Regions from separate parts of the Mesorhizobium sp. M0174 genome, predicted to be linked through region 3. Evidence: predicted binding sites of a transcription regulator. Region 3 holds the regulator's gene; each other region holds the start of a gene.

Region 1 (10,645 bases), on a different contig from region 3:
TACCGGCACCGCCTGGCTTGCCGAATTGCTCCCGACCGACGACAAGTCACAGGCGGCGACGATTGCCACCAGCACCAATTTCCTCGGTCTCGGCCTTGGTGCGCTGGGGGCCGGGTTGCTCGCCGAATACGCGCCTTGGCCGCTCAGGCTGACATTCGTCGTCTACCTGGCGATGCTCGCGACTGTAACCCTGCTGGTCTGGCGCACGCCGGAAACCGTTTCGCGGCCGGGGAAACTGGCTGACGTTTCGACGCGGCCGCGCCTTTCCGTGCCCGATGCCATCCGCCCAAATTTCGTTGCGCCGGCGGTGACCGGCTTTGGCGCAATGGCACTGGTCGGCTTTTATGCAGCACTCGCACCGAGCATTTTGGCGCAGCAGCTGCAGGTAACCAACCATGCCGAAGCGGGCGCTCTGTTCTTTGAATTGGCGATCGTGACGGCCGCCACCATTGTAGTGACGGCACGTCTTTCGAGCCGAGCCGCGATGTTCGCGGCGCTTGCGCTGATGATTCCAACCGTCGCGCTGATTGTTGCGGCGCAGGTCTTCGCATCGATGGCCATAATGATTGCCGGGACCGCCTTGTGCGGCGTGGCGGCAGCGCTCGGTTATCGCGGCGGCTTGCAAGTGGTGAACGAGATCGCGCCGGCGGACCGGCGCGCCGAAGTCGTCTCGGCCTTCTTCATCTGCTGTTTTTGCGGCAACGCGCTGCCGGTGATCGGCATCGGCGTCCTGTCGACCATGACAAGCGCGACCGTGGCAAGCGGGGCCTTTGCCGGCATGATCGTTATCTTTTCCCTGGTGGCGCTCGGGTTCGGCGCGAAATACGGGCACTGAACCGATCTTTCAGCCGGTCGGTGTCTCGGGCGAAAGGTGCGCGCGCTGGCGTGGTACGCCGAGGCCGGTATCCGGCGGTTCGCCGGCAGCCGGCCGGCTTTCGATCATGTGCACGCTGCGCCAACGGCCGAAGCGATAATAGGCCGTGGCCAGCACGAGCGAGGTTATCGAGCCGGCCGGAAAGCTCCACCACAACGCTTCCTCACCGATCGCACTTCGAAAGAAATAGGCGAAGCTGGTGCGCACCAGAAGTACCGAGATCACCAGGATGATCAGCGGCGGCATCACCGCGCCCGTGGCACGCACAGTGGCGAAGAGCACGATGGTGATGCCGAACAGGATGAAGGACCAGGATGCGACCTTGTTGATGTGAGTGGCGATGTCGATCGCTGCACTGTCGCTGCTGAGGAAGAGGCTGAGCACCGCGCGATCGAATACGAACAGCAGCGCGACAAGCACGCCGGTAAGCACAAGGTTGAAGCCGACGCCGGACGCGGCGATGCGGCCGATCCGGTCCCAGCGCCCGGCGCCGACATTTTGCGCCGCCATGGACGAGACCGCGGCGCCGATGGCGAGCGCCGGCATCTGGATATAGGTCCAGAGCTGGGCGGCTATGCCGTAGGCAGCCGCGACCTGCGAGCCGTAGGCATTGACCATGCCCATCACAGTCAGCGCCGCGGACGAGACGACGATCATCTGCAGGCCCATCGGCACGCCCTTGAAGACGACAATGCGCAGCAGCGCCGGGTCCGGCCGCAGCAGAGCAAGATTGGCGCCGGCCAGCCGCAGCGGGTGCTTGCGCGCATAAAGCACGATCAGGATGGCAAGCACGCTTACCGTCTGGCCGATCAGCGTCGAGGTGGCCGAGCCGGCGATGCCGAGTTCGGGGAACGGGCCGATGCCGAGAATAAGCAACGGGTTCAAAATGACGTCGAGCACGACGGCCAGCGCCATGAATAGGAAAGGCGTGCGCGAATCGCCGGCGCCGCGCAGCACCGTCATGACGAAGGACAGCAGGTTCATCATCGGTACGGCGAGAAAAATGATACGCAGATAGGAACGCGCCAGCGGCAACGCATCGGCCGGCGTGCCGAGCGCATTGAGGATTGTATCGACCCAGATCCAGCCGCAGACCGCGAACACCACCGAGACAAGGAAGAAGAAGGTGGCACTGGTGCCGACGATGCGGCGGGCTTCGGGCAGATCGCGGGCGCCGACCGATTGCGCGACCAGGATGGTCGCCGCCATGCCGATGCCGAAGACGGTGCCGAGGATGAGAAACAGCACGAGGTTGGCATTGGACGTGGCGGTCAGCGCCGCTTCGCCGAGGAAACGACCGACCCAGACGGCATTGATTGAGCCGTTGAGCGACTGCAGAACATTGGAGCCGAGCACCGGCAGGGCGAACAGCAGCAATGTACGCGGGATAGGTCCACTGGTGAGGTCGCTGGTCCGCCGGCGTGCGGGCATCTTGTCGTCCATGGCAGGCAACTCGGCGAAGGCTTATCTTGAGTCCGGTCCGCAATGATTGCCGATTTAACGAGACAGGTCGACGCAGCGTTGCGAATTCCGCCTGGCGTGCCTTGATCCAATCATGTTCTCAAAGCTTCCGGAATCGTATATTGATCCTGCACGCGTGGGGCCGCATCTTTCCTAGATCTCATGGGCAAGCCGGGGGTTCATGTCCGATATTCCGCTGTTTTTTGAGCGCCTGAACCGGCGTGCGTTTCTTGGTGCATCCGCTTTGGGCGCGGCCTCCGTGGCTCTTTCGGCGTGCACCACGACGGACGTAGCGGCGCCGCCAGTGACCGCGGCGCCAAGCGATCCGGCTTTCGGCGATGCCGCAAGTATGTATGCGGCGCGCGTCGACGAGGGCTATCAACTGCCGGCAATCCCGGTAGCCAAGGTCGATCCGAAATTCGTGCGCCAAATCGTGTCCGATCCGACCGGAGAAAAACCCGGCACGATCGTCGTCGATACCTCCGAGCACTTCCTCTATCTGGTGCACGACGGCGGCAAGGCAATTCGCTATGGCGTCAGCCTCGGCAAGGCCGGTTTCGGATGGACCGGCAGCGCCGTGGTTCAGGCGAGGAAGAAGTGGCCGGTCTGGACGCCGCCGCCGGAGATGATCCAGCGCCGGCCGGAACTGGCGAAATACAAGGACGGCATGCCGCCCGGCCCGCACAGCCCGCTGGGCGCACGCGCGCTATATCTCTTCCGCGACGGCAAGGACACGATGTACCGGCTGCACGGCACGCCGGAGTGGGATTCCATCGGGAAGAACGCTTCCTCCGGCTGTGTGCGCTTCATGAATCAGGACATTATCGACCTCTACAGCCGCGTCGACGGCGTCGCGCCGGTCTTCGTGCGCCCGAACCTGTCGGCCGCCGGGAAGATCGCCGCCGTGTCGGACAGGACGGCCGAGCCGATCGATGCGGGCGTGCCAAAGGACGCGGAGATGTTGAGGTAAGTGCCTTCGACGGATCATCAGTCTTAGGTTTTGCAAACCCACTAGAACACAATCCTTGTGCCGGCGAGCCGCAACTGAAGGGCCCGACCTTTCGATCGTGCCAGGCAGGCGGACGCGTTCGGCGCGTCCGCCTGCCTGGGGGTGTCGCTACTTCCCGGCGAGGCCTGGAAGCGTGACCTGATAGACCAGGAACATCGTGTCGACATCGGCGCCATCGTCGGCCTTGTAGGCCGCGCCGACCTGGAAGCCGTCCTGGGTGAGAAAGTCATTGTCGTTGGCGACGAACAGGAAATAGTCGTCGGGCCGTGTTGGATCGAGGACGCTCACCACCGACATCGCCTCCCACTTCTCCGAAAGGTTGTTGCGGTCATTGGGCGCGCCATTGTGCAGCCCGAAGCGGCCGAGCTCGGTCTTGTCGTTGATGTCGATGAACGGCGTCAGCTTGGCCGGCGTCACCGAGGGATCGAGCTCACCTTTGGGCGCAACCGGCTTGTCCTTGTCGAACTCGGTGCCGGCGATGTCGGTTGCCGCCGACACATCGACGACGCTGATCTCGCGATAGAGCGAGGTGTCGCCCTTCACCCCTTGGCCGTTGCCGCTGTCGCGCGCCAGCATCAGGAAGGTCTTGTCCGACAGAGCCACGATTTCGCTCTGCGCGGCAATCTTGGTCTTGCCCTTGGCATCGGTGAACACCGGCAGCGCCACAACATATTCATGCGCAAGCTTGAGTTGGGCCGGATCCGAGGCATCGTAGACCAGCGCGCGCGTGTTCTGGCGCGTCGAAGCGGAATCGCCGCCATCCTGTCTGGGGGCCGATTGCAGCACAGCGATCAGGAACTTCCCGTCCGGCGTCAGTGCCATGCCTTCGAGGCCCTGGTTGTTCTGACGGCCGGTTTCGGGATCCGTCGGATCTGGGTCTGCCGCGCCCGGTCCCGGATTGTTGGACGCGAAGTTCGGCGTTCCATGACGCATCGGGACAAGCGCCGCCGGCGACTGCGTTGCCGACATCAGACGCCCATCGGCGGAGAAGTGGTAGATGTTCGGACCATATTCGTCCGAGATGAACATGGTGCCGTCGGGCAGCCGCACGATCGCCTCGTTATCGAGCGCGAGCTTGCCGTTGGCTTCGGGCAGGATCGGCATGTCGTCGGTCGCGGCGCGCACGCCGTTGAGCGGATCGAGGCCGGTTGCGTCGGCGCCCTTGTCGTCGGTCAAAAGCATGGTGTCGGCAAGGGTTGCCTTGAGGCCCGACTGTTCCTGGCCGGCGGCTGGTGCCGCACCCGGTGCGATCGGGGCGAATTCGATGGCAATCGTGTTGATGCGCGGACGGTAATCGGTGGTGCCGACGACATTGTAGCCACGATCCGGCAGCAGCCACAGCGAGCCCTTATAGCCATCGGCGCCATGCGTCCAGCCGGCAGCGTCGATCGCCATGCCCGAGCCGGAGCCAAACGTCTCGCCGAACTTGTCCCTTTGGCTGGCCGGGATGCGACCGACACCGACCAGGCCCTTGTTGACGAAGCTGACGCCGCCGACGGTCGCTGCGTTTTCAGCCAAGGCCGGAGTCAAGGCGGTGAACATCGCCAGCGCGACCGCGAGGGACGCGTTTCGGTGCAGGTTTTTCATGGAAATCCTCTTTGTGACAAAACAGCCGAAGCGGGCGTCGCATCGACATGCCGCCAGCGCTTTCCGAAAAAGGTCTAGGACGCGAACATGATACTTGCGTGACAGAGGGCGCTTGTTCCTTCGTCCCTTGTGGGAGCAGGTGGATCGGCGCGCAGCGCCGAGACGGAAGAGGGGTGCTGGACGGAGTGCCTCGGTGCCGAGCTGGAGCACCCTCATCCGACCGAGCTGAGCCTGTCCTCTGGCTTGCCGAAGGCAAGACCCGTGGGCTCGGCCACCTTCTCCCCAAGGGGAGAAGGGAAGTGCCGCGCTCAATCGCTGTCGCGCGCGATCAGCTGCAGCGGCCAGACTTCACGGATGATGCGTGCGCCTTCGGCGCCGGCGTAAGCCGGGATCGATGCCAGCAGCATTTCGGCCAGCCGCTCGCCCATCGGCTCAAGCGCCGGGCGGAAGCCGGTCAGCGCCGGCGAAAAATAGCGGCAGAGCGGGGTGTCGACGATGACGATCACCGCGATGTCGTGGCCGGGCTTGATGCCCGCCTCGGCCAAAGCCTTGCAGCCGCCAAGCGCCATCGCGTCATTGTTGAAGATGATGGCGGTCGGCGGGTCCTTGGAGCGCATGACCTTCGGCGTCACCGCGTAGCCGCCTGCCTCGTTGATGAAGCCGTCGGCGATCAACTCGGGGTCGAATTCGATGCCGTGCCGCCGCAACGCCTTGCGATAGCCGGCGAGGAACAGATAGCCGAAATTGAGATCGAGCGACGGGCGGATGGCCGCGATGCGGCGGTGACCGCGCGCGACAAGACGATCGACCGCGTCAGCACCGGCTTTTTCGAAGTCGAGGTCGAGCGAGGGGTAGGCATCGCCGCCGGAGCGGCTGCGGCCGAGCGTCGCGAACGGGAAACCGGCCTGGGTCAGATAGTCGATGCGCTCGTCCTCGCGCCGCGTCCAGGCCAGCACCACCGCATCGGCCCGCCGGGTCTCGACGACACGGCGCAGGCGCTCCTGCTGATAGTCGCCCGGCGCGCCCATCACCACGATCAGGTCGAGTCCGCTTTCGGCGAGCTTGGCCTGCAACCCGGTCAGGAACGGAATGAAGAACGGCTCGCCATATTCCTGATCGCCCGGATGCGGCTGCAGCATGAAGGCGATCGAATGGGTGGCGCCGCGCCGCAAACTGCGGCCGGACTGGTTCGGCGAATAATTCAGCTTCTTGGCCGCATCGAGCACGCGCTGGCGTGTGTCGGCGTTGACGTCGGCGCGGCCGTTGAGCGCGCGCGACACCGTGCCGATCGAAATGTTCAGGTGACGCGCAAGGTCGTGAATGCTGGACGCCAAAGGACAGTTCTCCCCCTTGGTTGGCTAGCACCGGCTGCTGTTCAGGCCAAGCCGGCATCACGTTTTTCGCTATCGGCCGATTGACATTCTACGCCATCGGGTGTGTTCTCGTAAACGTTTACGGAAAACATTCACGGCCCTGCCGTGAACGCCGTGACGATCGGTCTGGAGGGGCCGAGAGGGAGGAGCACTGGATGATCAATGTCGTCCTGGTCGGCTGCGGCGCCATGAGCAAGGCATGGCTCGATGCAGCCAGGCAGATCGACGGGCTCGCCATTGTCGGCCTGGTCGATATCGATGTCGAACGGGCGCGGGCGAGGGCGCGCGAATACGAGCTTTCGAGCGCCATCATTGGAACCGACCTCGACGCCGTGCTCGACCAGACCAGGCCCGACGCGGTATTCGACGTGGTGGTTCCCGCCGCCCGCCGCGAGGTCGCGCTTTCCGCCTTTGCCCATAATTGCCACCTGCTGACCGAAAAGCCACTCGCCGACAGCCCGGACAATGCGCGTGCCATCGTCGAGGCCGCCCGCAGCGCCGGGCGTATCCATGCCGTCGTCCAGAACCGCCGCTATGTCGCCAATGTCAGGCGCATCCGGCGCTTTCTCGATTCCGGCGCCATTGGTGCGCCAACCAGCATCCATGCCGAGTTCTTCGTCGCGCCGCATTTCGGCGGCTTTCGCGAGGAGATGCGTCATGTGCTGCTGCTCGACATGGCGATCCACACATTCGATGCCGCCCGCTACATGGCGGCCGGCGAGCCGACCGGTGTCTATTGCCAGGAGTGGGAGCCGGCCAATTCCTGGTATCGGCAAGGGTCGTCGGCGACCGCAAGCTTCGACCTCGGCGGCGGCAAGCTGTTCACCTATGCCGGCAGCTGGTGCGCGGCCGGCTTCCGCACCAGCTGGGACAGTACATGGCGGATCGTCGCAGAGCGCGGCAGCATTGTGTGGGACGGCGAGGACGGGCTGAAGGCGGAAATCGTGCAGCCGGTCCGTGAAGGCCTGTTCGACCGCACCGAACCGATAGCCGTGCCGCCGCTCGACCCGGCCGATCGCGTCGGCGGCCATCTCGGCATCATCCAGGATTTCGTCCGCGCCGTCGAAACCGGCACCGAGCCGGAGACGCGCGGCGCCGACAACATCAAGAGCCTGGCCATGGTTTTCGCTGCGATCGAGAGCGCCGAGACCGGGCGCCGGGTCGCCATCGCTGCACAGGAAGGATCATGATGCCAAACCCGCTGCTCGACATCAGGATCGGCACAATGGTGCGGGCCAATCTCGACGACCCGGCCGCCTATGTCAGGCAGATCCTGCCGCTCGGCTTCGAGAGCATCCAGCCGTTCTTCTGGCAGACGCTGGGCGGCAAGGACATTCCGCGGCTAGCGGGCGAGATCCGCGAGGCGATCGGCGATGCCGATGTCATCGTCTCATCGATCGGCGTTTTCGGCAATCCGCTGGAGAGCGGCGAGATCGATCGCGGCGTGCTCCAGGCGTGGGAAACGATCATCGACAACGCGCATCTGTTCGGCACCAATATGGTCAGCGGCTTTACCGGCCGCATTCGCGGCAAGCCGCTGCCCGACAGCCTGCCGCGTTTCCGCGAGGTCTGGGGACCGTTGGCCAGGCGTGCCGCCGACAAGGGCGTGCGCATCGCGTTCGAGAACTGCGCCATGGACGGCAACTGGGCCAGCGGTGACTGGAACATCGCCCACAATCCGGACGCCTGGGAGTTGATGTTCAACGAGTTGCCGGACGGCAATCTCGGCCTGGAGTGGGAGCCCTGCCATCAACTGGTCTATCTGATCGATCCGATCCCGCAGATCCGCAAATGGGCGCCGCGTATCTTCCACGTCCACGGCAAGGACGCGACGGTGCGCTGGGACGTGATCCGCGAACATGGCGTGTTCGGCCGCCTGCCGTTCGTGCAGATGCGCACCCCTGGCTTCGGCGATAGCGACTGGACGCGGGTGATCAGTGAGCTGCGGCTGGCCGGCTACAAGGGCGCCATCGACATTGAGGGCTGGCACGACCCGGTCTATCGCGGCGATCTCGAGATCACCGGCCAGGCGCGTGCGCTGGACTATCTCCAACAATGCCGGGGAGGCGCGAGCTACCTGCCGAACCCGGTGTGAGGCTAATGCATGTCGCGCAAAAGTGCCCAGCGGTTTTGCGATAACGACATGCATAAAAACAGGACAAGCCGGCGGGAGGTGCCGGCCAGGGAAAGATTGCGGCGCCTTGCCGAAGCGATCGTCAAAACCCCTCGGCTAGCGAGGGAACAAAGGGAGGATAAGTGCATGAGCATTACGATGAGAAGGACAGTTCTGCGCTCGACCGTCGCGGCGGCCGCGATGGCGCTCGCCGCCGCACTCTCGACCTTGCCGGCGCAGGCGCTCGATGCCCAGTGGTGCAAGGACGTCCATATCCGCTTCTTCGTCGGCGGCGCCGAGGGCGATGCCTTCGGCACGATCGTCTATAATGGCGCAAAGCAGGCGGCGGCCGATCTCGGGCCGAAGGTCGACTACATCTTTTCCCAGTGGGATGTCGAGAAGATGGTGCAGCAATTGCGCGAGGCTGTCGCGGTCAAGCCCCAAGGCATCGCCATGATGGGCCACCCCGGCGACGCCGCGATCATGCCGCTGGCCGAACAGGCGCACAAGGACGGCATCAAGATGATGTACCAGAACGTGCCGGTGCCGACGGTCACGGCGGCGTTCGGCGGCGGCTATGTCGGTGCCCAGCAGGAGCAGCAGGGCCGCGCGCTTGGCGCCGAGGCGGTCAAGCTGGCCGGGCTCAAGGCCGGCGACAAGGCAATCATGATCGGCCCGTTCGAGAACGAGAGCCGCGGCGCGCGAGAACGCGGCACTGTCGCTGCCCTCAAGGAAGCGGGCGTCGAGGTCATACAGCTCTCCTCGCCACCGAGCGGCGAATGGGCTTCCGACCCCAATCTGGCCCTTCCGGTGATCACCGCGGCACTGCTCAACAATCCCGACGTCAAGGCGGTTGGCTATCCCGGCGGACAGATGCTGGGCAACGTCCCGACTTACATGCAGGCGGCGGGCAGGAAGCCGGGCGATATCTTCAACTTCGGCTTCGACACCAGCCCGCAGATCGTCGAGGGCTTCAAGGGCGGCTGGGTGCAGCTGACGGCCGACCAGCAGCCGTTCCTGCAGGGCTATCTGCCGATCCTCAGCCTCTGCCAGCAGGTTGTGCTGGGTCTCGCACCGATGAATGTCGATACCGGCGCCGGCTTCGTCACGCCGCAGAATTACGAGATTGTCGCCGAGCTCGCCAAGCAGGCGCTGCGCTGACCTCCCAAGCCGCCGGCCGGGATTGAGCCCGGCCGGCGGGACCGCCGGCGAAAAGGCCGGCACGCGACAATCAAGCGAGGATCGCCATGGCCGAACGCATCATCGAACTGCGCGACATCAGCAAGTCCTATGGCCAGGTCTATGCGCTTGGCGGGGTCAATCTCAGCGTCGATCGAGGCGAGGTGGTCGGCCTGATCGGCGATAATGGCGCCGGCAAGTCGACGCTGATCAAGATCCTGTCCGGCGTGGTCAAACCGACCAGCGGCGAGATTCTCGTCCGCGGCAAGCCGGTGACCGGATGGAGCCCTGCGCGCTCGCGCGACGCCGGCATCGAGACGGTGTTCCAGGACCGGGCGCTCGCCGTGCAGCAGACGATCGTGCGCAACATCTTCATGGGCCGCGAGCTCACCGGCTGGCTTGGCTGGCTGAAGGTCAACAAGGAGATCGCGGAGGCGAGCCGGCTGATGCGCGAGATCGGCTTCACCTCGAAAGTATTCACGCCACAGTCGATCGTCGGTCAGCTCTCGGGCGGCGAACGCCAGGGCGTGGCGATCGCGCGGGCCATCTATAAGAAGGCGGAGCTGATAGTCCTCGACGAACCGACGACCGCGCTATCGCTGACCGAGACCGCCAAGGTCTTCCACTTCGTGCGCCAGGTGCGGGCGAGCGGGCGCTCGATCCTGTTCATCGGCCACAACATCCACCACGTCTTCGATATCGCCGATCGCTTCGTGGTGTTGGACCGCGGCAAGGTCGCGCTCACCGCCGACCGCAGCGAGGTCAAATCGGCCGAAGACCTGATCAATTTCATGGAGGACGTCGCCCACCCCAGCGGATTGCCGGGGTTGCACGACGCGGGCGATGCGGGGAGGGCGGCACGATGAGCAAGACCATGGAACCCGATCTGCAGAGCCCCCTCGGCGGCACGCATGGCGAAACCGCCGGGAAAGAGTGGAGACACCCGTCCGACAATTGGCTGCGCGGGTTCATCCTCGACAACCGCGCCGCGCTCGGCACGCTTGCCGTGTTCATCGTCATGATGGCGGTGTTCATGATCGCCAATCCGA
Region 2 (10,645 bases), on a different contig from region 3:
GTCACGTACTCCCCTACTGCCCTACTGCCCTACTCCCTTTGCCAATAAACCCGCAGCCGGTGGCTGTCGGGATCAAGCGCGACGAAGGTGCGGCCGAAATCCATGTCGGTCGGCGTCTGCAGAATTTTCAGCCCGCGGCCGGCCCACTCGGCATGGGTGGCGTCGACGGCACCCGGCGTGTCCAGCGCAAAGACGATCTCGGCGCCGCCGCCCGCTGCCGCGGCAGCCGGCTCCACGGTGTGACGCGACCAGAGGCCGAGCTTGAAGCCGTTGTCGAGCACGAACAGCACGAAGGTCGGCGAGGTCTCGACCGGTTGCCGCCCAAGCAGCGCGCTATAGAAGGCGCCGCTTTGCTCAGGCTTGTCGACATAGAGGATGACGAAATTGGGCGGTGTCATGAATTGCTCTCCAGATGGTTTCGACTGGAGGAGCATAGCGTATGCCACTGCCAGATTCTGGCAGCAGTCTCAACTGAGCAGCAGCCTTAGCTTGGCGTGTCGAGCGTCGCCCGCCATTCTTTGAGCAGCACCTGACGGCGGCGCGGATAGCGCATCTCGGTGGCGTTGAGGCCGGATATCCGATCGGCGCGAAAGTGCCTGAAATCCTGGCGCATCTCGCACCAGGCCGCGACGACGCGCACCTTGTCGAAGAAGCCGAGTGCGAACGGCCAGACGGTGCGCTCGGAGGCAGCGCCGCCGGCGTCGCGATAGACAAAGCTCAGCTTGCGCTCCTCGCGGATGGCCTGCCGCACCACGCCGAGATCGATGCCTTCTGTGACCTCGGTGCGCGACCCGACCAGCAGCGTCGAGGCATCGAGTTCCTCGCGCAAATCGTCCGGCAGCACCGCCGCGATCTTGGCCAGCGCGTCGGTGGCGGCGTTCGCAAGCCGCCAGTCCGGCTGCTTGGCCACCCAGCGCGAACCGAGAACGATCGCCTCGATCTCCTCATCGGTGAACATCAAGGGCGGCAGCATGAAACCTGGCCTGAGCACGTAACCCAGCCCCGCCTCACCCTCAATCGGCGCACCCTGCCCCTGCAGCGTGGCGATATCGCGATAGAGCGTGCGGATCGACACACCCATTTCGTCCGCGAGGCTGCGGCCGCTGACCGGCCGGCGATGCCGGCGCAGGATCTGGATCAGGTCGAGCAGGCGTTCGGCGCGGGACATGGATCGCAACCCGGTTTGATGGATGCCCAATTTGAATGGACGATAGTGCGCCTGCCCTTTCGACGGCAAGCAAGACGATCGCCGACCGGAACGTCTGCGCCCTGACGCCGTTGTCTGGCCATTATGGATATACGCGGTTTTCTGTTGTTCTGGTCGGTTTTGACCGCCATCGTCGCGGCGCTCAGCCTTGGGCCGTCTTTCGCCCATGTGCTGGAATCGGTGCCGCGGCTGACCAGATGGCGGCCTTCGCTCTGGCGTGAAACCACTGTCTTTAACGCTCAGTTCCAATTCTTCGCGATTATCGGCGCACCGCTGGACCTGGCGGCAATCGTCTGTCCGGGCCTCCTCGCCTGGATGCTGCGCAGCGATCGTCCGGCATTCTGGTGGGTCTTGGCCGCCACCGTGCTCTACCTGCTAGCGCTTGGGGCGTGGTTTGCGCTGGTCAAACCGGCAAACGATGTCCTGGCCACTTGGGTACCTGGACCGATCCCAGGCAATTTCGAAACCATCCGGAGCCGCTGGGAAACCGGCCATATGGTCGTCACCGGCTTCAAGGCCGTTGGTTTCATAGCGCTCGCAATCGGCCTGCTGTCGATCAGGCGCGGCTGATCCGGCTGCGCACGTCGGCAGCCCTTTTGTTGCGCCGGTCAATGTGCTGTGGCAGAAGCGGCCAAGCCGCCGTCCGGAGATGCGCCTTCTTGAAACCTTTTCGCGACAGACGCCGCGACAGCCGACCGCCCGCAAAAGGCGGGGCGGAGCATGTCCGGCGGCGCGACGCCAGCCCAACCGTCGGTCCGGAGCCTAAACCGCAAGACCGGTCCGAGCCAAAAGCCGCGCCGCGCATGCTCTCGCGCCGCGATGGCGCGCTGCCCGCCGAACATCTGCCGCTGATCCTCGAAGTCGGCCCCAATCAGGACTACGCGCTGCTAGACAGTGGTGCCGGAGAAAAACTCGAGCAATACGGCCCCTACCGCATCGTTCGGCCGGAGGGCCAGGCGATCTGGCAAAAGGCATTGGCGGCCAGGGACTGGGAACGCGCCGACGCCATCTTCACCGGCGATACCGACGAGGAAGGCATCGGCCGCTGGCGCTTCCCCAAGACGCCGCTCGGCGAGACCTGGCCGATGAAGCATGACGGCATCGACTATCTCGGCCGCTTCACTTCGTTTCGCCATGTCGGCGTCTTTCCCGAGCAGGCCTCGCACTGGGACCACATGGCCGGACTGATCGCGGCGGCAAAACGGCCGGTGAAGGTGCTGAACCTGTTCGGTTACACCGGCCTTGCCTCCCTGGTGGCGGCGCATGCCGGCGCCGAGGTCACCCATGTCGATGCTTCCAAGAAGGCGATCGGCTGGGCACGCGAAAACCAGGAGATGGCGGGCCTATCGAAAAAGCCGATCCGCTGGATCGTCGACGATGCCGTGAAATTCGCCGAACGCGAGGAGCGCCGCGGCAGCCGCTACGACATCATCCTGTTCGACCCGCCCGCCTATGGCCGCGGACCGAAAGGCGAGGTCTGGCAGTTGTTCGAGGACCTGCCGGCGCTGACCGATATCTGCCGCGCGATCCTGACGCCGAAGCCGCTCGCCGTGGTACTGACCGCCTATTCGATCCGCGCCTCTTTTTTCGCGATCCATGCCCTGATGCGCGACACCTTCGCCGGCATGGGCGGCACGGTCGAGTCGGGCGAATTGATCATCCGCGAGAAATCTGCCGGTCGGGCGCTTTCGACCTCGCTGTTCTCGCGCTGGGTGGCCTGAATGAGTGCGTACGAACGGCACGCAGGCGCGCCAGGGCAGGTGAAGGAAGTCACCAGCCTCGCCAACCCGCTGATCAAGGACATCAAGGCGCTCGCGCTGAAGAAATTCCGTGACCAGCAGAATGCCTTCATGGCCGAAGGCCTGAAGCTGGTCATCGACGCGCTCGATCTCGGCTGGTCGATCAGGACATTGGTCTTCGCCAAGGCCGGACGTGGCAACGCGGCAGTCGAAAAGGTCGCGGCGCGCACGGTCGCCGCCGGCGGCACGGTACTTGAAGTCTCGGAAAAGGTGCTGGTCGCCATCACCCGCCGTGACAATCCGCAAATGGTCGTCGGCGTGTTCTCGCAGAAATTGCTGTCGCTGAAGGACATCCGCGTCGAGGACAGCGATGTCTGGGTAGCACTCGACCGCGTTCGCGACCCCGGCAATCTCGGCACCGTCATCCGCACGGTCGACGCTGTCGGCGCCAGGGGCGTCATCCTGGTCGGCGAGACCACCGATCCCTTTTCGGTCGAGACGGTGCGCGCCACAATGGGCTCGATCTTCGCCGTGCCCGTCGCCAAGGCGTCGCCCGAGGCTTTTCTCGCCTGGCGAACGAGCTTTCCCGGCCTCGTCGCCGGCACTCATCTGAAGGGTGCGGTCGACTACCGCTCGGTCGATTTTTCAAAAGGCCCGGTGCTTTTGGTGATGGGCAACGAGCAGCAAGGCCTGCCTGACGAGCTTGCCGCAAGCTGCGACAAGCTGCTGCGGATACCGCAGGCCGGCCGCGCCGATTCGCTCAACCTTGCGGTGGCCACCGGCGTCATGCTGTTCGAGATCCGGCGCGACGCGCTGAAGCTCGGCCCGGAGGACGCCAGATCGTGACATCTCAAACCGTGAAACTGCAAACCATGAAGTCCTGGAGGCCGTACGCTCTTCTGGTCGTCGCCGCGATAGCGCTCGACCAGTGGCTGAAATACCTGGTCGAAACCGGCCTCGCCTTTCAGGAACGGCTCGACCTGCTGCCGTTCCTGGCGCTGTACCGCACCTACAACACCGGCATCGCGTTCTCGCTGTTTTCGTCCTTCGGCGACACCGGCCTGGTGGTCGTCGCGGTTCTGGTGGTCGCTTTCGTGCTCTATCTTGCGGCCCGCACGCCGCCCGGCCACCTGCTTGCCCGCATCGGCTTCGCACTGATCGTTGGCGGCGCGCTCGGCAACCTGATCGATCGCGCAATCTACGGCCATGTCATCGACTATGTCCTGTTCCATACGCCGGTCTGGTCCTTCGCCGTCTTCAACCTCGCCGACGCCTTCATTTCCGTTGGTGCCGTGCTGGTCGTCTTCGATGAGCTCATTGGTTGGCGGCGCGGAATGTCGAGCGATTGACCTCACTCGCCTGGCGCCGCACATTCTGATCTGCAAGCCCGAGGAGAAAACATGCCCGAAACCTTCAAAGCCATCCTCGTTTCGCGCGACGCCGAGAAAAACCAGTCGGTCGCGGTGACCGAGCTTACAGAGGCAGACCTGATGGAGGGCGACGTCACCGTCGCGGTCGAGGCGACGACGGTGAACTACAAGGACGGCCTTGCAATTACCGGCAAGGCGCCGGTAATCCGCCGCTGGCCGCTGGTGCCGGGCATCGATTTCGCCGGCACAGTCATCTCGTCCTCCAATCCTGACTGGCGCAAGGGTGACAAGGTCATATTGAACGGCTGGGGCGTCGGCGAGACGCATTTCGGCGCCTTTGCCGGGCGCGCCCGTGTCAAAGGCGACTGGCTGGTGCCGCTGCCGGACGGAATGAGCCCGCATGATGCGATGGCGATCGGCACCGCCGGCTACACCGCCATGCTTTGCGTCATCGCGCTGGAGCGCCACGGCATCGTGCCCGATCGTGGTCCGGTGGTGGTGACCGGCGCTGCCGGTGGCGTCGGCTCGGTCGCGATCTCGATCCTGTCCAGCCTCGGCTATCACGTCATTGCCTCGACCGGCCGCGCTGCCGAAAGCCCCTATCTGATCGACCTCGGCGCCGCGGAAGTGATTTCACGCGACGAGCTTGCGCAGCCGGCAAAACCGCTCGCCAAGGAACGCTGGGCCGGCGGCGTCGATGCCGTCGGCAGCCACACGCTGGCCAACGTTCTGTCGATGACCTCCTATGGCGGCGCCGTCGCCGCTTGCGGCCTCGCCGGCGGCATGGACCTGCCGGCCAGCGTCGCCCCCTTCATCCTTCGCGGTGTCTCGCTGCTCGGCATCGATTCGGTGATGGCGCCCAAGGCGGTCCGCCTCGAGGCCTGGCGCCGCATCGGCACCGATCTCGATCACGCAAAGCTTGCCAGTCTGTCGACGAGCATCGGCTTCGACGGCATCATCGGCGCCGCGCATGACATCGTCGAGGGCAAGATCCGCGGCCGTGTGGTGGTGGACATGTGAGCCTCTTGGGGAAAAAGAGCGCGACCGCTAAAATTCGAACGATCAATCACAACCTTCGATAAGCTCTGTCTGGCAGGAGTTCCGTATGATTGCGGAACCCGGCATCAGAGCGGCGGAACCAGCCGAACGGGCCGACGGGACGGCCCCCGATACGCCAGCACGGCAGCTTGTCGCCGCGCCACCGCTGGCGCCGGAATTGCCCGACGCCAACCGCGAAGGCCTGTCCTTCCTGACGCTGGTCGCCATCGTCGTGCTGGCGGGCCTGTCGCATTTGACCGGAGCGCCGATCTTCATCACCATCGGCCTTTTGGCGACAGCCATGGCCGGGCTCGCCATGCATCTGCGCAACAGGCGCACCGAGCGCCGCGCAGTGGCCCTGCTCGATGCCACCACCGCCCGCAGCCGCGCCGAAATCGAGACGCTGGCCGACCGCATGTGGGAGATGCAGGAGAGCGAGGAGCGCTTTCGCGGTCTGATCGATGCACTCGGCGATCTCGTCGTCCACCGCGACCGCGACGGCCACATTGTCTACGCCAACAAGGTTTTCGCCGACCTTGTCGAAACCGACCAGCGCGAGCTTGCCGGCAAGGCCCTGGCCGAACTAGGCATCGATGTCGGCATCGTCCCCGACGCCGCCTTTTCCGACCATGAATGCCTGAGTTCCACCGACGTCGCCATTCGCACGCCGGACGGTCCACGCTGGTTCTCTTGGATCGAGCTGTCGGTGCGCGACAAGGACAGCGGCGCCGTTTCGCATCGCGCCATCGCCCGCGACATCACCGCCCGCAAGCGCGCCGAATCCTCGCTGATCACCGCCCGCGAGCGGGCCGAATATGCGAGCCAGGCCAAATCGCGTTTCCTCGCTACCGTCAGCCACGAGATCCGCACGCCGATGAACGGCATCATGGGCATGGCCCGGCTTCTCGCCGACACCAGCCTTTCGCCCGAGCAGCGGACCTATGTCGGCGCCATCTCGACCTCGGCCAGCGCGCTGCTGGCGCTAATCGAGGACCTGCTCGACTACTCCAAGATCGAGGCCGGCCGCTTCGATCCCGAACCGCAGCCGATGTCGGTGCGTGAGATCGCCGACAATGTCGTCGAGCTTTTGGCGGCGCGGGCTTTTGCCAAGGATATCGGCCTCGGCTGTCATGTCGAACCCGACGTGCCGCAGCTGATCACCGCCGACCCCGGCAGGGTCAGGCAGGTGCTGCTCAACCTCATCGGCAACGCCGTCAAGTTCACCGACAGCGGCGGCGTCCTGGCAAGCATCGCCCGCGTCCGCACCGAAATCACCGACCGCATCCGCTTCACCATCACCGACACCGGCCCCGGTCTGCGCGAGGAGGACATGGAGCGTATCTTCGAGGACTTTGAACAGGCTGACGGCACCTCGACCCGTGCGCATGGCGGTGCCGGCCTCGGTCTTGCCATTTCCAAGCGCCTGGTGACCGCCATGGGCGGCACCATCTCTGTGTCGAGCCGCCTTGGCCAGGGATCTGAATTCGTCTTCGAGATTCCCGCTATTTCCGCCGTCGAGGCGCCGCAGATCCGCGAGAACCCGCTGTCGGGCCGGCATGCGGTGATCGTGTCGAAGAACCCGGTCGAGGCCGAAGCCATCGCCCGCACCATTCGCGCCAATGGCGGCACGGTCGATCTGGCCACCGCCGCCGCCCAGGCCACCGCTTTCGCCGAGGGCTGTGACGTGCTGCTGATCGATGCTGCCATGGAGCAAAGCGACGGCAGGCTGCTCAGGCGCCTGCGCCAGAGCGGATTTGCCGAGTGCGAGGCAGTGACGCTGATCGCGCCGACCGACCGCGGCATGCTTGGCGAATTCCGTGCCAATGGTTACGCCACCTTCCTGGCGAGGCCGGTGCGCGGCGAGACACTGCTGCGCGTGCTTTTGACCAGCCACGCGCCGGTCATCGCCGAGCCGCAACTGCAAAGGCGCGGCGCGCAGGCGGGGCATGCCATTGGCGCCCGCCAGCAGGGCCTGTCGGTGCTGATCGCCGAGGACAACGACATCAATGCCATGCTGGCCCGCGCCACGCTGCTGAAGGCCGGGCATCGCGTGAAAGTGGTCGGCAACGGCAAGGCCGCGGTCGAGGCGGTCATCAGCACCGGCCACAAGCACCGCTACGACGTGGTGCTGATGGACTTGCACATGCCTGTCATGGACGGCCTGGACGCCATCGCCGCCATCCGCCGCCATGAGGAGGAGACCGCGGTGCCGCCGGTGCCGATCATGGTGCTGTCGGCCGACAGCCAGGAAAAGACCCGCCACGCCGTGCTCGCTCACGGTGCCAGCGGCTTCGTCACCAAGCCGCTCGACCCCGATGCCCTGGTTCATGCCGTCGAGGGGCAAGTGGCCGCCTGAGGCACAACATAGACGGTTGATAGATTACCCAGCCGACGAAGTATTGCCCGCAGAGCCGTATCACGGTACTGTCACAATCCTGTTGCACCTACACCGTATCCCCGTGCCAAGAGGGATGGCTCGAAGGAGAATCACTCGTGCATACAGTCATGCCGGAATGTGATGCTCGGCCGAACGCCAGCGGGCCTTTGCTCGTCGGCCGGAACGCCGATGCCGTCATAAAAGGCGCATCGCTCGGCCGCATCGGCAATCTCGAAGTGCGGCTCGCCCGCAACGAGGCCGAGATCGCTGCCGCGCAGGAAGTGCGCTACCGGGTGTTCTACGACGAGCTTGGTGCCAGGAAGGACCTGTTCCAGATGCAGGACCGCCGCGATGCCGATCGCTTCGATCCCCTCTGCGATCATCTGCTTGTGTTCGATACTTCGCTTTCCGGCCCCGAGCATCGCCGCATCGTCGGCACCTACCGCCTGCTGCGGCAGGAGATTGCCGCAGCGGCCGGCGGCTTCTATTCCGAAGGCGAATTCGAGCTGACCAAGCTGATCGCGCGGCATCCCGGCCAGCGGTTCCTCGAGCTCGGCCGCTCCTGCGTTCTGCCGGAATACCGCTCGAAGCGCACCATCGAGGCGCTGTGGCAAGGCATCTGGGCCTATATCAACCATTACGGCATCGGCGTGATGACCGGCTGCGCGTCGTTCCACGGCACCGTGCCGGCGGCACATGCCGAGGCGTTGACCTATCTTGCCCACCACTGCCGGACGAATTCATCCTGGGACGTGCGCGCCGTCGCCGGGCGCTATTGTTCCATGGACCTGATGCCGATCGAGGCCGTCAACACCAAGGCGGCGATCGCCGCGATGCCGCCGCTGGTCAAGGGCTATCTGCGCGTCGGCGCGCGCATCGGCGACGGCTGCGTCATCGACCGTGAATTCTCGACCGTCGACGTGTTCGTGGTGATGCCGGTCAAGGAGATCGGTGCCCGCTACGTCAATTATTATGGCGGAGAAGCGCAGCGGTTTGCGGCCTGAGTAGGGGAGAGAAGGCAACGGCCGGAGTAGGCAAGTGCTCTGCTCTATTTTACCCGACGTAGCGGTATTCCCTACTCCCGTACTGCCTATTCCCCTACTCTCCTAACTTACGCATCCTTCTCAGCTTGCTCATTCACCGGCCCCGGCTCCACCGGCGCTTCGCTCGCCACATGCTTGGGGCCGCCCTTGGCGACGCCGACCATGGCCGGCCGCAGCACACGCTCGCCGATCGAATAGCCGGGCTGCACGACCTGCACGACTGTGTTGGCCGGTACGTCGGGATTGGGCACCTCGAACATCGCCTGGTGGAAATTCGGATCGAATTTCTCGCCCTCGGGCTCAAGCTTCTTCACGCCGTGACGTTCAAGCGCCGACAGCATGGCGCGCTCGGTGATCTCGACGCCGTCGATCAGCGCCTTGAAACCGGCATCGTCCGAAGCCTTGGCCTCCTCCGGGATGGCATCCAGAGCGCGGCGCAGATTGTCTGACACCGAAAGCATGTCGCGGGCAAAGTTGGCAACCGCATAGGCGCGCGCATCGTGCACGTCGCGGGCGGTGCGGCGGCGCAAATTCTCCATGTCGGCCGCGACGCGCAGCGCGCGATCCTTCAGCTCTTCGTTTTCCTTCAGAAGCCGCACAAGCGCTTCATAGTCGCTGTCGACGCCGCCTTCCCTTGGCTCCGCGGCAGCCTCGGTCTTCTCGGCTTCATCGGGCGCGCGTTCGTCTTTTGCCTGGTCGCTCATCGCCGTTTCCCGTCATTTTCGAATGGTGTGGATTTGCGCCCGATATCGAGGTTTGGCGGCCAAAAATCAAGGGGCAAGCGATACTGCAGCCGCTGGCCACGGCTTGAGGGCGAACAGCGGAGACTTTTCGATTTTAATTCAAACTTTACCGTATCCGACGGCTTTGCTTGCCAGGCTACTACAATGCGGGAACCATTCCTCCTGTGGAAGAGTTTCGAAGCCGACACAGGATTTTGGAAGATGTCCCGCACCAATGGCGAAAAGCACGACGCGCTCGCCGTCGATATCCGGCGCCAGCTCGGCAATGAGACCACCAAGCGCTTCCTGCGCACCCTGCCGGCATTCCGCACGGAGACGGATATTCCCGACCGCCTGAAGAAATTGCTCGACCGCCTGGATGGCATCGAAACCAACATGGTCGCAGGCGGGCGCCGTCGGTAGGCGCCGTTGCCGGCGACGCGCCCGGCGACTGTGGCCGGGATTCGTCGCATCGCGCGACATTTACCCGCAGTAACTTTGCGTGATCTCCGTCTTGCGGCAGCGCCCTGCTCCGCCTATGTTTCATGATGAACATGATTTCCCCCGAAGCTGTGGCAAACAGCAAGCGCGCCTGGTTGAAAATCCTGTCGCGCTATAAAAAGCCCGACAGGCGTCGCAGCGCCGTCGAACTCGCCATCACCCTCATCCCTTTCGCCACGCTGTGGGCATTGTCCTCGGCCGCCTATGCCTATGGCCATTGGTGGGGTCTGGTCCTCATCCTTCCGGCCGCCGGCTTTCTGGTGCGGATCTTCATGATCCAGCACGATTGCGGTCACGGCTCCTTCTTTGCCAATCGCTATGCCGACGACTGGATCGGCCGTGTGCTTGGCGTGCTAACGCTGACGCCCTACGATTGCTGGCGCCGCGCCCACGCAACCCATCACGCCAGCGCAGGCAATCTCGACGAGCGCGGCACCGGCGACATCAAGACACTGACCGTCGCTGAATACCGGCAACTGTCGTGGCGAGGCCGGCTCGCCTATCGCCTCTATCGCCATCCGCTGGTGATGTTCGGCCTTGGCCCGATATGGATTTTCATGTTCGAGCAGAGACTGCCCTTGGGCATGATGCGGGGCGGTTTCACCCCCTGGGTGTCGTCGATGTCGACCAACCTCGCCATCGCCGTCA
Region 3 (10,645 bases):
CACAGCCGGGCTTTCGTTCGCGGTCTTCACCGAGATGACGCCACCACCGGGCGAAGCCGGCGGCCTGCTCAATGCCATCGCGGGCAGCCTGCTGATGACGATCATCGCCGTTGTCGTCGGCACGCCGATCGGCGTGCTGGCGGGAACCTACATGGCCGAGTATGGACGCTTTTCGCGCATCACCACCGTCGTCCGCTTCATCAACGACATCCTGTTGTCGGCGCCGTCGATCATCATCGGCTTGTTCGTCTATGAATTGATGGTGCGGCCAATGGGACATTTCTCGGCCATTGCCGGCGCCGTGGCGCTTGCCATCCTGGTCATTCCGGTGGTCGTGCGCACCACTGAAGACATGCTCAACCTGGTGCCGAACGCGTTGCGTGAAGCCGGTGCCGCGATCGGCGCGCCACGCTGGGTGGTGATCCGTTCGGTCGCCTACCGCGCCGCATTGTCCGGCATCGTCACCGGCATATTGCTGGCGATAGCACGCATTTCCGGCGAGACGGCGCCGCTGCTTTTCACCGCGCTCAACAACCAGTTCTGGAGCAGCAATATCAACGCGCCGATGGCCAGCCTGCCGGTGACCATCTTCCAGTTCGCTCTCAGCCCTTACGAGGAATGGCAGCAACTGGCGTGGACCGGCGCACTCATAATCACCCTGACGGTTCTGGGCTTGAGCATCCTCGCCCGCAGCCTTACCGGACGCAGAGAGGACAGATGACACAGATGTTGTCCCCAGACATGACGATGACCGAAACGGTCACCGAGAAGACGAAGATCGAGGTCAAGAACCTCAACTTCTACTACGGCCAGAGTAAGGCGCTGAAGGACATCAGCCTGTCGCTGCCCGAGCGCAGCGTCACAGCCTTCATCGGCCCTTCGGGTTGCGGGAAATCGACGCTGCTGCGCGTCTTCAACCGCATCTACGAGCTCTACCCGAAACAGACCGCCGAGGGCCAGGTGCTGCTCGACGGCAAGAACATTCTCGACCGGTCGCAGGATCTCAACCTCCTCAGGACAAAGATCGGCATGGTGTTCCAGAAGCCGACGCCGTTCCCGATGTCGATCTACGAGAACATAGCATTCGGCGTCAGGCTCTACGAGAATCTCGGCAAGTCCGAGATGGACGGCCGCGTCGAGCAAGCGTTGAAGCGGGCCGCGCTGTGGAGCGAGGTCAAGGACAAGCTAAACGCCAGCGGGTTGAGCCTGTCCGGTGGCCAGCAGCAGCGGCTCTGCATCGCGCGCACCGTGGCAGTGAAGCCGGAAGTCATTCTGCTCGACGAACCGGCTTCGGCCCTCGACCCGCTGTCGACGGCCAAGATCGAGGAACTGATCGACGAGTTGCAAGCCGACTACACGATCGTCATCGTCACCCACAACATGCAGCAAGCGGCGCGCGTGTCGCGCCAGACCGCCTTCATGTATCTGGGTGAACTGGTCGAGTTCGACCGGACTGAGAAGATCTTCACATCGCCCCGCGAGAAGCGCACGCAGGACTACATCACCGGCCGCTTCGGCTGAGCCGTTCCGATCATGCATATGAGGACAGGACCATGGGCGAACACACAGTCGCTTCTTTCGACGAGGATCTCGAGCAGATCAGTAAGCTGATCCGCGACATGGCCGACCTCGCCGGTTCGATGGTCGGCGGGGCGACCAAGGCCCTGTTGAATTCCGACAACGTGCTGGCGCAGCGCGTCGTCTCCGACGACGCCATCATGGACGCGCGTCAACGCGAACTGGACGATCGCGCCATCACCCTGATCGCCAAGCGCCAGCCAATGGCTCACGATCTGCGCCATGTCGTCGGAGCGATCCGCATGGCCGGCGACCTCGAACGCATCGGCGACCTTGCCAAGAATATCGCCAAGCGTGTGAGCGCGGTCGGCCTCAGCGTCACGCCGCGCGACCTATCGCATTCCATCGATGCGATGGCGCAGCTGGTGCTCATCCAAGTGCAGGGCGTCATCGAGGAATATGCCGCAGGCGATGCGGCCGCGTTGGCCAAGCTGCGCGCCGCCGACGAGCGTATCGACGTCAAATACACGTCCGTGTTCCGCGAGCTGTTAACCTACATGATGGAAGATCCGCGCAACATCACCGCTTGCACGCATCTGCTGTTCTGCGCCAAGAATCTCGAGCGGATCGGCGACCATGTCACCAACATCGCCGAGAATGCGTATTATGTGCTGACCGGCGAGCAATTGCCCGTCAATCGTCCGAAGCAGGACGAAACGACAATGTCCGCGCCGGTGACATGATGGGGGTGCCCAGCCGATGATCGCACCACGCATAATGGTGGTGGAGGACGAGGAGCCGTTGGGCGTGCTGCTCCGCTACAATCTCGAATCCGAAGGCTACCAGGTCGAGGTGGTGACACGCGGCGACGAAGCCGAGATCCGTTTGCAGGAAAATGTGCCCGACCTTCTGGTGCTCGACTGGATGATACCGGCGGTTTCCGGCATCGAGCTCTGCCGCAGGTTGCGCGTGCGCCCCGAAACCGAGCGGCTGCCGATCATCATGCTGACCGCGCGCGGCGAGGAGAGCGACCGGGTGCGCGGTCTTTCGACCGGCGCCGACGACTATCTGGTCAAACCGTTTTCGACGCCGGAATTCATGGCCAGGGTCAAGGCGCTGCTGCGGCGCGCCAAGCCGGAAGTGCTGTCCAGCGTGTTGAAGGTCGGCGACATCGTGCTCGATCGCGAATCGCACAGGGTCTATCGCAAGAAGAGCGAGATCCGGCTCGGGCCGACCGAATTCCGACTGCTCGAGTTCATGATGCGGCATCCGGGCCGCGTCTTCTCGCGTAGCCAGTTGCTCGATAATGTCTGGGGCGAGACGATCTACATCGACGAACGCACCGTCGACGTCCATGTCGGGCGGCTGCGCAAAGCCGTCAATAACGGCCGCATGCCGGATGTCATCCGCACCATCCGCGGTGCCGGCTATGCGATCAGGGAAGATTGACCCGCCTGGTCAGGCGACGTTCTTTCTGACGCCGGGCCTCATTTGCGCGCCCGGCGCGAAAATCTCCTGGTCGACGAAGCTTAACGCCCGCATCGCGCAGCCTTCGCGGATCAGCGGCAATTCGTTCGGCTCGGTATCGAAGGAGATCGAGCCCGAGTGCTGGCCGCCGGCGGTCTGGGCGATTGCCTTGCGCAAGGCCGGCTCGATCAGATCGAAGGCAGCGGCACTGGCGCCGACCATCGCGACCGGTGCCGGATCGATCAGCGCGAACAGCGAGCCGAGACCGAAACCCAGCGCTTCGCCGGCCTTGCGGTAGGCCTCGCGTTCCGGCCCATCCTTCTCGCGCGCGCGGGCGGCCAGCGCGCGCATGTCGGCGTCGCTGACGTCGGCGATAGGTTCGCTGTCTTCGCTCATCTGCCTGGCGTTGCGCCAGATGGCATAGTTGCCGGCATAGGCTTCGATGCAGCCGCGCCGCCCGCAACGGCAGAGCGCGCCGCCCGGACGATGGATCATGTGGCCAAATTCGCCGCCCGAGGAATGCGTCCCGGTGAACAGTTCGCCCTTCAGCACAAGCCCCATACCGATGCCATGCGAAAGCAGGATGGCGATGAAGTCGTCGCGATAGCGATCCGGATTGCGCCAGCGCAAAGCCACCGCCATCATATTGCAGTCGTTCTCCACCGTGGCCGGGATGCCGAATTCGTCCTCCAGCATGTCGGCAAAGGCGATGTCGGTCTGCGGCGTGATCGGCGACCACAGCATGGCGCGTGCAGGGGAGTCGGTAATGCCCTGAATCGCCAGGGCGATGCGGGCGACACTGCGGACGTCAAGGTCTGGGTCCTCAAGCCGGCGCCGGACGATGGCCATGCATTCGCGGATCAGCTCGTCGCGCGGCATGGTCAGCGTGTCCAGCCGGCGCTGTTCCTCGGCGACCACCTGTCCCGCATAGTCGATAATGGCGGCCGACAGGAAATTCAGTGACAACACCACGGTCAGCACCGCCGCCGCTTCCGGGTTGAGGGCGAGGCCGACCTGTGGACGACCGCGTTTCAACGAAACGGGCTCACTTGCCTTGCTCTCGGCGAGGATGCCTTCCCGTATCAGGTCGGAGGAGATCGCCGATATGGTTGAATGACTGAGGCCGGTGGTGGCTGCGATCTCCGTACGCGATGGCTGGCCGGCCCGGCGCACCGCCGAGATCACCATCGCCCGGTTGCGCCGGCGCAAATCGTCATGGCGGATTCCGACCGACATCGTTTTGCTTTCCTCCCGGTTGCCGCGGCCGCTCATGAACCGGAAGCCGTCGGTAATGTCCGACAAATAGTGTCGGATGCGGCAAATAGTGTCAGATGCAGGTGGCGCTGTCATCGTTTATTCCGACGCTCGAAAAAACTCGCACAGTCATCAAAATCCATCAGAATCGATGTTGACAGCAGCCGGAGATCGGGCCAGTATTTTTTCGAGGCTCGAAAAAATTAGAGCTTCTAAGCTGGTCTTTGAGCCAATTGGTCACGCCGTACGCGGCGCAGGGAGGATATGATGAAGAAATTCACGACCGCCATTCTGGCGGGTGTCGCCATGACGCTGGCGCTGGCGTCGGTGGCGCAGGCGAAAGACAAGGTCATCGGCGTTTCCTGGTCGAACTTCCAGGAAGAGCGCTGGAAGACCGACGAGGCCGCAATGAAGGCGGCCATCGAGGCCGCCGGCGACAAGTATATTTCCGCCGACGCACAGTCCAACCCCGGCAAGCAGCTCACCGACGTCGAGAGCCTGATCTCGCAGGGTGCCAATGCGCTGATCATCCTGGCACAGGATGCCTCGGCCATCGGGCCGGCCGTGCAGAAGGCACTGGACGAAGGCATCCCGGTCGTCGGCTATGACCGGCTGATCGAGAACAAGGACGTGTTCTATCTGACCTTCGACAACAAGGAAGTCGGCCGCATGCAGGCCCGCGAAGTCTTCAAGGTGAAGCCGGAAGGCAACTACGTCTTCATCAAGGGTTCGGGTTCCGATCCGAATGCCGATTTCCTGTTTGCCGGTTCGATGGAGGTGCTGAAGGAGGCCATCGACAGCGGCAAGATCAAGAATGTCGGCGAGGCCTATACGGACGGCTGGCTGCCGGCCAACGCTCAGAAGAACATGGAACAGTTCCTGACCGCCAACGACAACAAGGTCGATGCCGTGGTCGCGGCCAATGACGGCACCGCCGGTGGCGTCGTCGCCGCGCTGACGGCGCAAGGGCTGGCCGGATCGGTTCCGGTCTCGGGCCAGGACGGCGACCACGCCGCACTGAACCGCATCGCGCTTGGCACACAGACCGTGTCGGTGTGGAAGGACGCGCGCGAGCTCGGTAAGAACGCCGCCGAGATCGCCTCGCAGCTTGCCGACGGCAAGCAGATGACCGACATTGCCGGCGTGAAGGATTTCACCACGCCCGGCGGCAACACGGTCAAGTCGCTGTTCCTGACTCCGGTCGCCATCACCAAGGATAACCTCAACGTCGTCATCGACGCCGGCTGGATCAAGAAAGAAGAGGTCTGCGCCGGCGTGGCGGCTGGCACTGTTGCGGTCTGCAACTGAGCCGACGTTTCCGAGAAGCCCGAACGCCGCGGCCGCTCGCCGCGGCGTTTTTTCAAAAAGAATTGTTTTTCCGCTTCCGGCGGATAACTTCTAGGCTGCTTCCGGCATCCGCGGCAGACGGCAACCCGGCGGGAGAAACATCATGACCGACACGACTTCCAACACGCCGGTCGACAGCACGGCAGACCGGGCGCGGGAATCCGAGCTCGGCATCGTTGCCCGATTTCTCAAGGCAACCGAGATCGACACCCGCATGCTCGGCATGGTCGGCGCGCTGTTGGTCATCTGGATCGGCCTGCATGTCGTTTCCAGCGTACGGCTCGGCGTCAATCCGTTCGACTTCGACAGCCGGACCTTCCTGACGCCACGCAATCTCTGGAACCTCTCGGTGCAGACTTCCGCCGTGGCCATAATGGCCGCCGGAATGGTGCTGGTTATCGTCATGCGCAATATCGACCTGTCGGTCGGTTCCGCCGAAGGCCTGATCGGCGTGGTCATGGGCTTTGCGCAGGTGCATTTCCTGGTGCGAATGATCGGTCTGCAACTCGGCAACCCCTGGATCTGGATCCTGGCGCTGGCCATTGGCCTGGCGCTCGGCCTTCTGATCGGAGCGTTCCAGGGATACATCATCGCTTATCTCGAGGTGCCGGCCTTCATCGTGACGCTGGGCGGCCTTCTGGTCTGGCGGGGTGCCGCATGGTGGGTCGCCAGCGGTCAGACGATTGCGCCGCTTGATGCCACGTTCCAGCTGATGGGCGGTGGGCCGGCGGGTTCGATCGGCGCGCGATGGAGCTGGATCGTCGGAATTATCGCGTGCCTGGCGGTTGTGTTCATGCTGCTCAACGGACGGGTGCAGCGCAAGCGGTTCCGCTTTCCGTTGCGCCCGATCTGGGCCGAGACGTTCCTCGGTGTCCTCACCTGCGCTGTCATCATGGGCGCCATATGGCTCGCCAATTCCTATCCTTGGCCGGTCGGCATCGTGAACAGATACGCGGCGGCCAACAATATAACAGTTCCCGAAGGCGGGCTGTTCATCGCCCATGGCATCGCCATACCCGTGCTGATGGCTGTGGCGGTCGGGCTGATCATGACCTTCATCACCAAGCGTACCCGTTTCGGCCGCTATGTCTTCGCTATCGGCGGCAATCCGGAAGCCGCCAACCTTGCCGGTATCAACACGCGTTGGGTGACCATGAAGGTGTTCATGATCATGGGCGTGCTGGCAACGATCGCCGCGGCGATCTCGTCAGCCAGGCAGAACTCGTCGACCAATGCGCTGGGCACGCTAGACGAACTGCTGGTCATCGCCGCCGCGGTCATCGGCGGCACGTCACTTGCAGGCGGCTCCGGCACGGTGCTCGGCGCCATGCTCGGCGCCCTTTTGATGCAGTCGCTGCAATCCGGCATGGTGCTGCTCGGCATCGATTCACCGCTGCAGAGCATCGTCGTCGGTGCCGTGCTGGTGCTCGCGGTCTGGCTCGATACCGTCTATCGCAAACGCGTTTAGGGAGGAGGAACGATCATGGCCGACAAGACCGCTCCCACGGGCACGCCGCTGATCGACATGCGCAACATCTCGATCGCCTTCGGCGGCATTCGCGCCGTCGACGATGCCTCGGTCGATCTTTTCCCGGGCGAGGTGATGGCTTTGCTCGGCCACAACGGTGCCGGCAAATCGACGTTGATAAAAATCCTGTCCGGCGCCTACAAGCGCGATGCGGGCCAGATTTTCGTCAACGGCGAGGAGGCTTCGATCTCCAACCCTCGCGACGCCAAGAAGTACGGCATCGAGACGATCTATCAGACGCTGGCGCTGGCCGACAATGTCGATGCGGCCGCCAACCTTTTTCTCGGCCGCGAGCTGATGACCGGCTGGGGTACGCTCGACGACGTCGCCATGGAGGCCGAGGCGCGCAAGGTGATGGGCAGGCTCAATCCGCGTTTCCAACGCTTCAAGGAGCCGGTGGTAAAGCTTTCGGGCGGGCAGCGGCAGTCGGTGGCGATCGCCCGCGCCATCCTGTTCAATGCTCGCATTCTGATCATGGACGAGCCGACGGCGGCACTCGGGCCGCAAGAGACGGCGCAGGTCGGCGAACTGGTCAAGCAGCTCAAGGCCGACGGCATCGGCATCTTCCTGATCAGCCATGATATTCACGACGTGTTCGAGCTTGCCGACCGTGTCTGCGTCATGAAGAACGGTCGGGTTGTCGGCACGGCGCGCACAACCGACGTCACCCAGGACGAAGTGCTCGGCATGATCATCCTCGGCAAGTGCCCACCCGGCGCCATTCCGGGGCCGGGCGCGCTGAAGATCGCCGCATGAACGAGAATTAGCCGGCTAATCACAAGCCGCCAAAATGTGCCAGCCGTCACCATGCTTTGGCCTGGGCATTGTGTTGGCGTCGGGACTTGCCCATAAAAGATGCCGAACCGTCCACGGGACGTATCAGCAATTGAAGAAGCTGTTTCCGACCGTCGCTTTTATCGCCGTCGCGCTGATCAGCCTGACGATGGCGGGCTTTGCCTATTTTGCCACCCAGGAGGCGGCCCGCATAAAATTCGAGGCGACGGCGGACGACGCGCTTAACCGGATCGAAAGCCGCATCGACCTGGACCTGTCGCTGCTGCGCTCAACGCGAGCGCTGTTCGACGCTCGCAATGGCGGTATCTCGCAAGGCGAGTTCAAGGCTTTCTTCAACGCGCTCGACAGCGACAATAATTTCGCCGGCCTGCGCGGCATCGGTTTCCTCCGCCTGGCGAAAACTGGCAACGAGGCGGCGGTCGAGCGCGACATCCTGCACGATCACGGCGCAAGCCATCCGATCTACCCCGACACGAACTTACCGTGGCGTACGCCCATCGTGCTGTTCGAACCGCTGGATCCGTCCAACCAATCCAGCATCGGCTACGACATGTTCACCGGGCCGGCGCGGCGCGAGGCGATCGAAAAGGCGATGGCCGACGATCAGCAGCACGCCAGCGGGCTCGTGCAGCTCGGCAAGGATACGGGTGCCGCGCAGACCTTTACCGGGTTCCTCGTCTTCGTCCGGCTCAATGTCGAAACCGCGCCGGACGCCGTGAACGCGACGAGATCCTCGACTGCCGGCTTCCTTTATGCGGCCTTCCGCGCCCGTGACCTGTTCCAGGCTGCGCTCAGTCGGGCACCATTGCTGCCGGTCAACACCGAGATCTATGACGGCACAGTTGACAGCGACAACCTGCTGTTCCAATCGGAAACGCCGCCTGTTTCGAGCCTCGGCGACAGGCTGCTGGTCACCCGCAAGATCACCGTCGCCGGCCGGCCGTGGGTCGTCCTGTTCAGGCCGACAAGTGCTTTCTCGCAACCTTCCTCGCGCGCCATCCCGGTGATGCTCGGATTGTTCGGACTGCTGCTTGCGGGCGCCATCGCGCTGGTGGCCCGCTATCAGGAGCGGGCCTATGAGGCGATCTCGCTGCTTCACGAAACGACCGAAAAGAGCCTGCTGGAAAAAGACCTGATGCTGCAGGAGATGAAGCATCGCATCAAGAACTCGATCACGCGGGTGCTGGCAATCGCGCGCCAGACAGCATCGCACACTACCGACGTCCAGGAATTCTCGGCTTCTTTCTCGGCCCGGCTGCAGGCGATGGCGGCTTCCCAGGACATGCTGACGCGCTCACGCTGGCAGAAAGCCGATCTCGGCGACCTGCTGCGCATCGAGCTAGGCCAGGTGTTCGGCAGTGAGCTTCCTGAAGGGCTGCTGTCGGGACCGCAGGTTCTTCTCGATGAAAAGACGACGCAGGCACTCGGCCTCGTCTTTCACGAACTGGCGACTAACGCGCTGAAGCATGGCGAAGCCGGCAATTCAGTCGGTGCGCTGAAGGTCGACTGGTCGCTCGAAGGCCGTAGCGGCGCCCGGACATTGGCCCTCAACTGGCGCGAGGCCGGTCAGAAGAAGCTCGCGACACCGGCAAAGAGCGGTTTTGGCACCAGACTGATCGATCTCAACATCACACGCGAATTGCGTGGCACAATCAGGCGCGATTTTCGCGAAGATGGTTTGAACGTGGAAATCAGGGTTCCGCTGCCGGCCTGAAACGCCTCTCGCGGGCCGCGTCGCAACAGCGCTTCAAAGGGCAAACGCGAAGACAGGTGGCCTGCCTCCGCGTTTGCTATTCGCCTGGAGCTCGAAACTAGTTGCAGCGAGCTGTGTAAATCCGGCCGTGACGATCTCTGTATTGGCAGTAGCCATTTTGCAGACGGCGAACCAGCAGACCGCCAATCGCACCAGCGCCAGCGCCGATCAAAGCGCCCTTGCCGCCGCCGACAGCGCCACCAATGAGCGCGCCGCCCACAGTGCCGATACCCACGTTCTCTTCCGTGGTGGTGCAGCCGCTGACCGCAACCACGGCAACCATGGCAATAATCATCTTCCGCATGAAGTCATCCTCACTTTTGTCCTCACTTTAATAAGCTCCAGCCGCCATTTAGCATGAAAGTACGGCCTTTGCCCGCACGATTTCATTGTTGATTAAGATAGTCTTTTTCGGGGCGTGCGCCGTTCGATGCTACCACGAACCCGGAAATCTCCAAGGACGCATCGAGCGTGCCGTCGGGACGCACGTTCCAGACGATCCTGTCATAGTCGTCCTCGAGCGCCGGATCGACGGCAAGGCATTTGGCGACGAGATGTTGGGCCTGGCCTTGCAGGTCGGTGACCGCGAATGGGCACGGCCAGTACTCGGGCAGTGGTTTCAAAGCGATCAAGCAGAGGCGAACTCGATCAGATCAACTGGGACGCTGCGGTCAGGACGATCGCGGCCATAAGCGCGACGGCGGCGAAGCGGAGGGGCGAAGCACGAGGCGCGGGCGCTGCGGACGCTTCGGGATCCTGAAAACCGCCCATCGAGACACGAGCGGCCTGTTCCAGTCTGTTCAAGTCGGCAGCCGTCAAGGCCCATTCCTTTCATTTTGTGCCAAACTCAATCGATGGATCGACACGTCGGACAGGATCGGACTTTATGGTGAACAGTCGGTTAAAGTTGGCGATGCGCAGAACCCTTCTCGCGGCGGCCGCCGTTCGTTCAATCCGTCTCGAAATTGCCGTGAGGAACAAGA

What was found. Region 3 encodes PhoB, which activates phosphate uptake and scavenging genes when phosphate is short. Its sites were predicted from a motif close to TGTCATNNANCTGTCAT; they were not measured.
Region 1: the regulator PhoB is predicted to act here: its motif matches at 5,019-5,035, upstream of NKJ13_RS08855 (esterase-like activity of phytase family protein).
Region 2: the regulator PhoB is predicted to act here: its motif matches at 7,780-7,796, upstream of olsB (l-ornithine N(alpha)-acyltransferase).

What each region holds. Positions count from the first base shown of each region.
Region 1 is NZ_JAMYTB010000003.1:462,657-473,301, reverse strand. It holds gene NKJ13_RS08870 (MFS transporter) at 1-835, shown strand, start outside; gene NKJ13_RS08865 (MATE family efflux transporter) at 845-2,317, opposite strand; gene NKJ13_RS08860 (L,D-transpeptidase) at 2,517-3,305, shown strand; gene NKJ13_RS08855 (esterase-like activity of phytase family protein) at 3,453-4,931, opposite strand; gene NKJ13_RS08850 (LacI family DNA-binding transcriptional regulator) at 5,240-6,265, opposite strand; gene NKJ13_RS08845 (Gfo/Idh/MocA family protein) at 6,460-7,494, shown strand; gene NKJ13_RS08840 (sugar phosphate isomerase/epimerase family protein) at 7,491-8,399, shown strand; gene NKJ13_RS08835 (substrate-binding domain-containing protein) at 8,565-9,578, shown strand; gene NKJ13_RS08830 (ATP-binding cassette domain-containing protein) at 9,665-10,462, shown strand; gene NKJ13_RS08825 (ABC transporter permease) at 10,459-10,645, shown strand, end outside.
Region 2 is NZ_JAMYTB010000001.1:77,616-88,260, reverse strand. It holds gene NKJ13_RS00440 (VOC family protein) at 30-398, opposite strand; gene NKJ13_RS00435 (helix-turn-helix transcriptional regulator) at 485-1,168, opposite strand; gene NKJ13_RS00430 (anthrone oxygenase family protein) at 1,292-1,777, shown strand; gene NKJ13_RS00425 (RsmD family RNA methyltransferase) at 1,867-2,928, shown strand; gene NKJ13_RS00420 (TrmH family RNA methyltransferase) at 2,929-3,792, shown strand; gene lspA (signal peptidase II) at 3,819-4,295, shown strand; gene acuI (acrylyl-CoA reductase (NADPH)) at 4,347-5,336, shown strand; gene NKJ13_RS00405 (hybrid sensor histidine kinase/response regulator) at 5,422-7,710, shown strand; gene olsB (l-ornithine N(alpha)-acyltransferase) at 7,860-8,735, shown strand; gene grpE (nucleotide exchange factor GrpE) at 8,843-9,478, opposite strand; gene NKJ13_RS00390 (hypothetical protein) at 9,719-9,919, shown strand; gene NKJ13_RS00385 (fatty acid desaturase) at 10,045-10,645, shown strand, end outside.
Region 3 is NZ_JAMYTB010000005.1:138,829-149,473, reverse strand. It holds gene pstA (phosphate ABC transporter permease PstA) at 1-721, shown strand, start outside; gene pstB (phosphate ABC transporter ATP-binding protein PstB) at 718-1,521, shown strand; gene phoU (phosphate signaling complex protein PhoU) at 1,554-2,261, shown strand; gene phoB (phosphate regulon transcriptional regulator PhoB) at 2,278-2,967, shown strand; gene NKJ13_RS12810 (ROK family protein) at 2,977-4,221, opposite strand; gene xylF (D-xylose ABC transporter substrate-binding protein) at 4,507-5,547, shown strand; gene NKJ13_RS12800 (sugar ABC transporter permease) at 5,690-7,054, shown strand; gene NKJ13_RS12795 (ATP-binding cassette domain-containing protein) at 7,070-7,870, shown strand; gene NKJ13_RS12790 (CHASE domain-containing protein) at 8,001-9,623, shown strand; gene NKJ13_RS12785 (YMGG-like glycine zipper-containing protein) at 9,721-9,966, opposite strand; partial or broken gene NKJ13_RS12780 (hypothetical protein) at 10,049-10,255, opposite strand; gene NKJ13_RS12775 (hypothetical protein) at 10,311-10,481, opposite strand; gene NKJ13_RS12770 (sensor histidine kinase) at 10,612-10,645, opposite strand, start outside.